Regions from separate parts of the Mesorhizobium sp. M6A.T.Ce.TU.002.03.1.1 genome, predicted to be linked through region 1. Evidence: riboswitches for the same ligand, from Rfam matches in the RefSeq annotation. Region 1 holds a riboswitch; the other holds the start of a gene.
What was found. Region 1 has a riboswitch for thiamine pyrophosphate ahead of thiC (phosphomethylpyrimidine synthase ThiC). Riboswitches for the same ligand answer to the same signal wherever they lie in the genome.

Region 1 (4,188 bases):
GAGTGGGCGTGCATGACTGCCAACGGAAGGTCTTGCACGCACCCTTGCGATCTTGAGCAATGGTCGCCATGACTTTCTTCTTGCAGGCTTTTGAGTGGCCCAGCCTGCGATCACCAGACCCCACCGACTCTAAAGAGCGTGGCAGACGGGATAGTCGAGGTTGCCCGGGCACAACCACGCTCAAGGCTTGCGCCGCCCAGAGGACACGCTGAAAAGGCAGCATGGGGGCGCGAGCTCGCCATTCACGAGAGATTCGACATGAAGACCATGCAAGAAAAAGACATTCCCGCATTCGTGCAAGCAGTTGCGGACGCCGGCTGCAACATTTGCGCGATTGGCAACTTGGGATACGTCTTTGGCGATGCTGATTTGACGCCGGCGCAACGGAGGGCCGTCGAGCCACAGCTGCGTAGGATTGCTGAAATCTACGGCGAACGCGATCATCTCATGGACGAGATAGCTGTATATCTGCGGTCGATCGGACGCCATGTCGAGGTTGAGCCGAAGACAGGTGTTTCCTGATGGCCGCGATCGCGTTCCGTAGTCGCCATTTCTATTGGTAACGAGAAGCCGTCTTCCAACATCTGAATCATAAGGGAGGTGACCCGCAAGGCCGCTCTCGAGACCGCAAGTCTGAGCCGCTGACGCATGGCGATAACCAGACTGTCCGAACTGGGCGGCGATATTCTTCGCGTCGATGCCTTCCTCGACCAGGTCGCGGTAGGCGGCGATCTCATCTACCGCATGCATAGCCAAGCCAGGGAAGTTTTCGGCAGGGGAATTCAGACTGGAGGGCACGGCCGATCCGGCCGCCGACGACCCCGCAGGGATTGCCATGTACGGCAACGCCAACAGCAGGCGGATCAATACTCGGATAATGGCGGCCGGATATGTAGCGATCGATCGCCGCATGCAATAGCTTAGTTGCTTTCAAAGGCGGTCGTACGAACTGCAAGCAAGCTAAACGATTGCGTCAACTCGTCCACGCAGAGCGAAAACTCCGCGGCCCATGCGATTTCTCTGCTGGAACAGCGGCACATCCTCAGCGCCAGGACACGGCCGCCGCCGTCGGGTTTTACGAAGCCGGTGATTGCATAAGTTGCCCGCAAGATATCATTGGTATCGGGAACGCCGCCGATGCTGCATCCTGAATCGAGCGGCCGCCCGCACCTGCCAGCCCGACGACCAGATCATTATCTGCAACTCCATCTACCTGGACGAGGTGCAAATCACCTCGCTGAAGCCGCGAATCGTCACCTTGGACCAGGATAACCACATCCGTGACCGCCTGAGCTACTCGGTGGATCTCGACGCACATGGCCGATACAGTTTCTCCATCCTTCACGAAGCGAAAGAGGCTTTGGCCATTCCAGCCCTGGTCTCCGGGGCGTGACTTGTCCCCGATGCATGCGCGAGCTCTCCGCCCGGTTTTGACAGGCCGCCGGTCATCGCCACCGGCCGAAGGCGCCCGAATGCGCTTGACAAGATAGCGTCGGCCCGTCCAACCTGACGCATTCACCAGGGGAGTCCCGGCAAGGGGCTGAGATACTGCTTGCTTTCGCGGCGCAGTGACCCGTTGAACCTGATCCAGTTCATACTGGCGTAGGGACGGTGCAAGCGCTTTGCGGGAGTTTATGCCCGAGGTCCTGTTTCGGCAGGTCGACAGAAGCGTCTTTTCATCCTTCCGGCACAGAACTGGGTCTCCAATGCATGAGCAAAGGAGCCTCACGATGAATGCCCTCACCCCCGCCGTGTCGACGGGACCACTGCCCGCCTCGCGGAAAATCCACAAGCCCGGCCTCCTCCACCCCCAGATCAGGGTGCCGATGCGCGAAATCTCTGTTCATCCGACTGCCGGCGAGCCACCCGTCACCGTCTACGATCCGTCCGGCCCCTATACGGACCCGACTGTCGAAACCAGCATGGAAAGGGGCCTTGCCCGGCTTCGCCACGAATGGATCACGGCTCGCGGCGATGTCGAGGCCTATGACGGCCGCCATGTCCGGCCGGAAGACAATGGATTCGTCACGGGCGAGCGCCTGACGCCGGAATTCCCCATTCGCAACCGGCCTCTCAGGGCCAAGGCCGGCAAGGCGGTGACTCAGCTTGCCTATGCGCGCGCCGGCATCATTACGCCTGAAATGGAGTCCGTGGCTATCCGCGAGAACCTTGGACGCGAGATCGTGCGCGGCAAGCTTGAGCGCGACGGTGAGAGCTTCGGCGCGGCGATCCCGGACTTCGTCACGCCGGAATTCGTGCGCGACGAGGTGGCGCGCGGGCGGGCGATCATTCCCGCCAACATCAATCATCCAGAGAGCGAACCGATGATCATCGGGCGAAATTTCCTGGTCAAGATCAACGCCAACATCGGTAACTCCGCTGTCACATCGTCAATGGCCGAAGAGGTCGAAAAAATGGTCTGGGCGATCCGCTGGGGCGCCGACACGGTGATGGACCTGTCGACCGGCCGCAATATCCGCAACATCCGCGAATGGATCGTGCGCAATTCGCCGGTGCCGATCGGCACGGTGCCGCTCTACCAGGCTCTCGAAAAGGTCAACGGCATTGCCGAGGACCTGACTTGGGAGGTCTACCGCGACACGCTGATCGAGCAGGCCGAACAGGGTGTCGACTATTTCACCATCCACGCCGGCGTGCGGCTGCACTACATCCCGCTGACCGTAGACCGGGTCACGGGCATCGTCTCGCGCGGCGGATCGATCATGGCCAAATGGTGCCTGCACCATCACCGGGAGAGCTTCCTCTACGAGCATTTCGCGGAAATCTGCGACATCTGCCGCGCCTATGATGTGTCCTTTTCACTCGGCGACGGGCTTCGTCCAGGCTCGATCGCCGACGCCAATGACGCAGCGCAATTCGCCGAATTGGAAACGCTCGGCGAGCTGACGCAGGTCGCCTGGGCGAAGGACTGCCAGGTGATGATCGAAGGCCCGGGCCACGTGCCGATGCACAAGATCAAGGAGAACATGGACAAGCAGCTCGCCGTCTGCGGAGAGGCGCCGTTCTATACGCTTGGACCGCTGACGACCGATATCGCGCCTGGCTATGACCACATCACCTCAGGGATCGGCGCCGCCATGATAGGCTGGTTCGGCACCGCAATGCTTTGCTACGTCACGCCGAAGGAGCATCTCGGCCTTCCCGACCGCAACGACGTCAAGGTAGGCGTCATCACCTACAAGATAGCCGCCCATGCGGCCGATCTGGCGAAGGGGCATCCGGCGGCGAAAGTCAGGGACAATGCCCTTTCCCGCGCGCGCTTCGAGTTCCGCTGGGAGGACCAGTTCAACCTGTCGCTCGACCCCGAAACAGCACGCTCCTTCCACGACCAGACCTTGCCCAAGGAAGCGCACAAAGTGGCGCATTTCTGCTCGATGTGCGGGCCGAAATTCTGCTCCATGCGCATCTCCCACGACATCCGTGCCGAGGCCCAGAAAGAGGGCATGGCGGCCATGGCGGCAAAATATCGCGAAGGTGGCGATCTCTACATGCCAGCGGACGAGGCCGGCGTACCGCTCATGCCAGAGGCGCCGGAACCGTCATGAGGGTGCTGGTCAAAGGGGCCGGCGTTGCCGGCCTTGCCGCGGCCTTCGAACTCGCCATCCGAGGCGCGACGGTCACAGTCGCCGAGATCCGGCACGGCATCGGCGGCAATGCATCGTGGTTCGCCGGCGGCATGCTGGCGCCGTGGTGCGAGTGCGAAAGCGCCGAGCAGCCGGTGCTCGATCTCGGACGCGATGCCGCCGACTGGTGGGATGCGGCGACGCCAGGCCAGGTCACACGGGCCGGCACGCTGCTCGTGGCCGCACCGCGCGATGCGGGCGAACTCGACCGGTTCGCCAGCCGCACCTCGGGTCATCGGCGTGTCGATGAGGATGAAATCGTGTTGCTCGAGCCCGACCTCGCCGGCCGCTTCCGCCGCGGACTGCTCTTCCCCGACGAAGCCCATCTCGACCCGCGTCAGGCGATGGCAGCACTTCATGATGGGCTGGCGGCGATGGGCGTCGAGTTCCACTTCGGCGCCGACGCTTCGGCTGGTGCCGGTTTCGATCGCCAGATCGAATGCACGGGAATGGCCGCGGGCGATGGCCGACTGCGCGGCGTTCGCGGCGAGATGCTGATCCTGAATACGCCTGATGTCTCGCTGTCGCGCCCAGTCAGGCTGCT
Region 2 (4,188 bases), on a different contig from region 1:
TCGCGCCATTCCTCGAAATGGCCAAAGCCCTTGTCCAGGCGGCGGGTCTGGCCGCGGTCGAGCCAGACGGTGGCGCGCGATACGCGCTCGAGAAAGCGGCGGTCGTGCGAGATGACAATCAGCGCCGAAGAGGTGCGGGCAAGCTCCTCCTCCAGCCACTCGATGACCGACAGGTCGAGATGGTTGGTCGGCTCATCGCGGAGGAGAATGTCGGGCTCCGGCGCCATGACACGGGCGAGGGCAGCACGGCGCGCCTCGCCGCCGGACAGGTCGTTCGGCCGTTCCTCGCCGGACAGGCCGAGATGCTCCATCAGATAGGTGGCGCGGTAGGGATCGTCCGCGGGCCCGAGCCCTGCCTCGACATAGGCGCGGACGCTGGCGAAACCATCCATGTCTGGCATTTGCGGCAGGTAGCGCACTGTCGCCGAAGGCTGGCGGAACACCTCGCCGTCCTGCGGCTCGATCAATCCCGCGGCGATCTTGAGCAGCGTCGACTTGCCCGAACCATTGCGGCCGACCAAAGCGATCTTGTCGCCCGCCGACGCTGTCAGTTCCGCCCCGTCGAGCAGCGGCGTGCCACCGAAGGTCAGTTGTATCCCGTCGAGATTGAGAAGTGGCGGCGCCATGTCAGCTTTCAGGTAGGGGGAAAGGATGGGCGAGCAACAGCGCGCGGCCGCTGCCCAGGGCGATTTCGAGCCGGCCCTTGACCTCGTTGGAAATGGTCAGCGACGAGCCGAACGCCACCTCGACATGGTTCAGCGGCCATTTGGCGCCGGAGACGGTCAGGCCGAAAAGGTCGGAGAAGCCGAGGATCGAAAATAGCGTGCCGTCGGCGTAGTCGAAGCCGGCCTTTCCGGGAAGCAAGGGGATGCCTTCCTGTGCGCCGCTGGTCAAAAGCACCTCTATGCCTGCCTCGGCCAGCCGGATGCTGAGCGCGAGGTGCAGGAAGGCGTGGTCGGTGCGCTTGCCGCCGAACGCGCCGGCGAGCAGGAGCCGGGTCGCGCCGCGTTCGAGCGCAGCGGCGATAGCCAGTTCGCCGTCGGTCTTGTCCTTTTCTGCCGGAAACACCTGGCGAGGCACGGCGGCGAGATCATCCGGCAAATCCGCCGGCACCGAATCGAAGTCGCCGACCCAGAGTTCCGGCGTCAGGCCCAGCGTCCGGGCATGGCCGATGCCGGCGTCGGCGGCGATGACACGGGAGCCTTCGACCTGGCGGTCGAGCAGCGGCGTGCGGATAAGATCGCCGCCAAGCAGGATGGTGAATTTGCTCATATGCGTGGCCCTTACCAGCCCTGCTTGCGAAACGGAAGGCCGCGCTCCGGATACCCTGCAAACTTCAGCTTGCGCAGCACTTCGGCCGGGCCTATGTGTCGAAACGCTCTAACGGGGTGCTGGACGCGATCTTCGCGGACCAGCTGAGAGGCAACCATGCCAACCCGCTGAACCTGATCCGGTTTGTACCGGCGGAGGGATTAGACGTTTCGGACAGCCCGACGCCTCAATTCCTTTCAATGCGAACGAATGAGGCGCCGATGCGCACGTTTTTATACTCTCTTGTTTCGGCAATGCTGCTTGCCGCGTCCGTTCTCGCCGGCATCGGGCAGGCATCCGCGCAAGAGAAACTCACCGTCTATACCTATGAGAGCTTCACCGCCGAGTGGGGTCCAGGCCCCGCGGTCAAGAAGGCCTTCGAGGCGGAATGCGGCTGTACTCTCGATTTCGTTGCGGTCGCCGACGGCGTCGCGCTGCTCAACCGTGTCAGACTGGAAGGGGCCGCGACCAAGGCCGACATCGTGCTCGGCCTCGACACCAATCTGACGGCGGAAGCCAAGGCCACCGGCCTGTTTTCGCCGCATGGCCCGGTGTCGGACGTCAAGGTGCCGGGCGGCTGGAGCGACGATATTTTTGTGCCGTTCGACTATGGCTATTTTGCCGTCGTTTACGACACCGAAAAGCTGAAGACCCCGCCGAAAAGCCTGAAGGAATTGGTCGAGGGCAGTGCCGATGAGAAGATCGTCATCCAGGATCCGCGCACCTCGACGCCCGGTCTAGGCCTGCTGTTGTGGGTGAGGTCGGTCTATGGCGACAAGGCGCCGGAAGCCTGGGCCAAGCTCAGGGCAAAGGTGCTCACCGTGACGCCGGGCTGGAGCGAGGCCTATGGCCTGTTCACCAAGGGCGAGGCGCCGATGGTGCTGTCCTATACCACGTCGCCGGCCTATCACATGGTCGCCGAAAACACCGAACGCTATCAGGCGGCGTCCTTCGAGGAGGGCGCGTATCTGCAGATCGAGGTTGCCGGCATCACCACGACTGGTGCGAAGAATCCGCTGGCGGAAAAGTTCCTGGCCTTCATGACCGGGCCGAAATTCCAGGATGTCATCCCCGAGACCAACTGGATGTTTCCTGCCGGCAAGACCGACAAGCCGCTCAACCCAGCCTTCGACAAGCTCGTCAAGCCGACCAAGGCCTTGCTGTTCAGCCCCGAAGAGGTCGCCGCCAACCGCAAGGCCTGGGTCGACGAATGGCTGGCGGTGATGAGCAAATAGCTTCTGATTGACGATGATCACTCTACGGCGCCCCCCTCTGTCCTGCCGGACATCTCCCCCACGAGGGGGGAGATCGGCCATCATGCCGGCTTTCGCCAATCTCCGACATTGCCGGAATGAGCGGAGCGCTGAACCTGCCAATCTCCCGCCTCGTGGGGGAGATGTCCGGCAGGACAGAGGGGGGCGCGAAGGAACGCAATCCTCGCTAAGAATCTCGAATCTGGTGGTCTAGCGTGCAACGCGCGCCATCACCCGACTCCCGCATCAACGCCGGCATTCTCGCGCTGGCGGCAATAGCATTTTTGATTGGCGGGGCGTTTGCCGGTCTTGTCGTGGAGGGCACGAGCGACCCGTCCGGCGCCGCGTCGACCTTCGATCCCTATCTCTTCCGCGTTGTCCGTTTCACGCTGTGGCAGGCACTTCTGTCGACACTGCTTTCCGTCGTGCCGGCACTGTTCGTTGCGCGGGCGCTGTCGCGGCATCCGCGCTTCTTCGGCCGTGGCTTCATCCTGCAGCTCTTCGCCGTGCCGCTGGCGCTGCCGGCCATCGTCGCCGCGCTCGGCATTCTGGCCCTCTATGGCCGTGCCGGCTATTTCGCCGGCCTGCTCAGCGCGATTGGCGGTCAGGGTTGGCCAGGCATATACGGCCTGTCCGGCATCCTCGTCGCCCACGTCTTCTTCAACCTGCCGCTGGCAACGCGGCTGTTCCTTGAAGCGCTGGGGACAGTGCCGGCCGACCAGTGGCGGCTGGCGAGCCAGCTCGGCATGGGCGCCAGACCGGCCTTCCGGCTGATCGAATGGCCGACGCTGCGCGCGGCGCTGCCGGGCGTCGCCGGGCTTGTCTTCATGCTGTGCATCACATCCTTCACCATCGTGCTCACGCTGGGCGGCGGGCCGCGCGCGACGACACTGGAGGTCGCTATCTACCAGGCGCTGCGTTTCGATTTCGATCCTGCCCGCGCGGTGACGCTGACACTGCTGCAGATCGCGCTGACCTTCGTCGTGGTGCTGGTTTTGATGCGGCTCGGCGCCAACACCGTCGGCGATGCCAACCTGTCGGTGGCACCGCGCCGGTATCTTTCGGCAAGCGTCGGCGAGACCGTGCTGAACGCAGCATTGATCGTTCTGGCATTGCTGTTCGTCGCCGGGCCGATGGCGGCCACGGTGGCGTCAGGCCTTGGCGCCGATCTTGGCCGGCTGGCGGGCGAGAGCGCTGTGCGGCAAGCGACGCTGACCAGCGCAGTGCTCGCCTTGCTGGCGGCGCTGCTTTCGGTGGCGCTGTCGCTGTCGCTCGTCATGGCACGACGGGCACTGGCCCTGAAGCGTCGCGTCGGCGCCAAGACGCTGCTCGAGCATGCCACCGATACCGGCGCCGGCTTCGTGCTCGTCGTTCCGCCCATCGTCATCGGCGCCGGCTGGTTTCTGCTCCTGCGTACCGTCAGCGACGTCTTCGCCATCGCCCCTGTCATGGTCGTCACCGTCAACGCGGTGATGGCGATGCCGTTTGCCATCCGCGCTATTCGCCCCGGCTATGATGCGGCGAGCGAACGCCACGAACGGCTCTGTTTGCTGCTTGGCGTTTCGGGCTGGAACCGGTTCCGGCTGATCGACTGGCCGTCGCTGCGGCGGCCGCTCGCCACCGG

Region 2: it holds a riboswitch for thiamine pyrophosphate, as region 1 does, so the genes downstream of both, thiB (thiamine ABC transporter substrate binding subunit) here and thiC (phosphomethylpyrimidine synthase ThiC) in region 1, are expected to answer to the same signal.

What each region holds. Positions count from the first base shown of each region.
Region 1 covers NZ_RZTI01000004.1:79,239-83,426, reverse strand. Annotated here, with positions in the region: gene EOC93_RS02640 (hypothetical protein) at 259-522, shown strand; partial or broken gene EOC93_RS02635 (aspartate 1-decarboxylase) at 1,136-1,393, shown strand; TPP riboswitch at 1,511-1,627, shown strand; gene thiC (phosphomethylpyrimidine synthase ThiC) at 1,731-3,566, shown strand; gene thiO (glycine oxidase ThiO) at 3,563-4,188, shown strand, end outside.
Region 2 covers NZ_RZTI01000111.1:8,094-12,281, reverse strand. Annotated here, with positions in the region: gene EOC93_RS25525 (ABC-F family ATP-binding cassette domain-containing protein) at 1-626, opposite strand, end outside; gene EOC93_RS25520 (thiamine diphosphokinase) at 628-1,272, opposite strand; TPP riboswitch at 1,375-1,489, shown strand; gene thiB (thiamine ABC transporter substrate binding subunit) at 1,533-2,546, shown strand; gene thiP (thiamine/thiamine pyrophosphate ABC transporter permease) at 2,780-4,188, shown strand, end outside.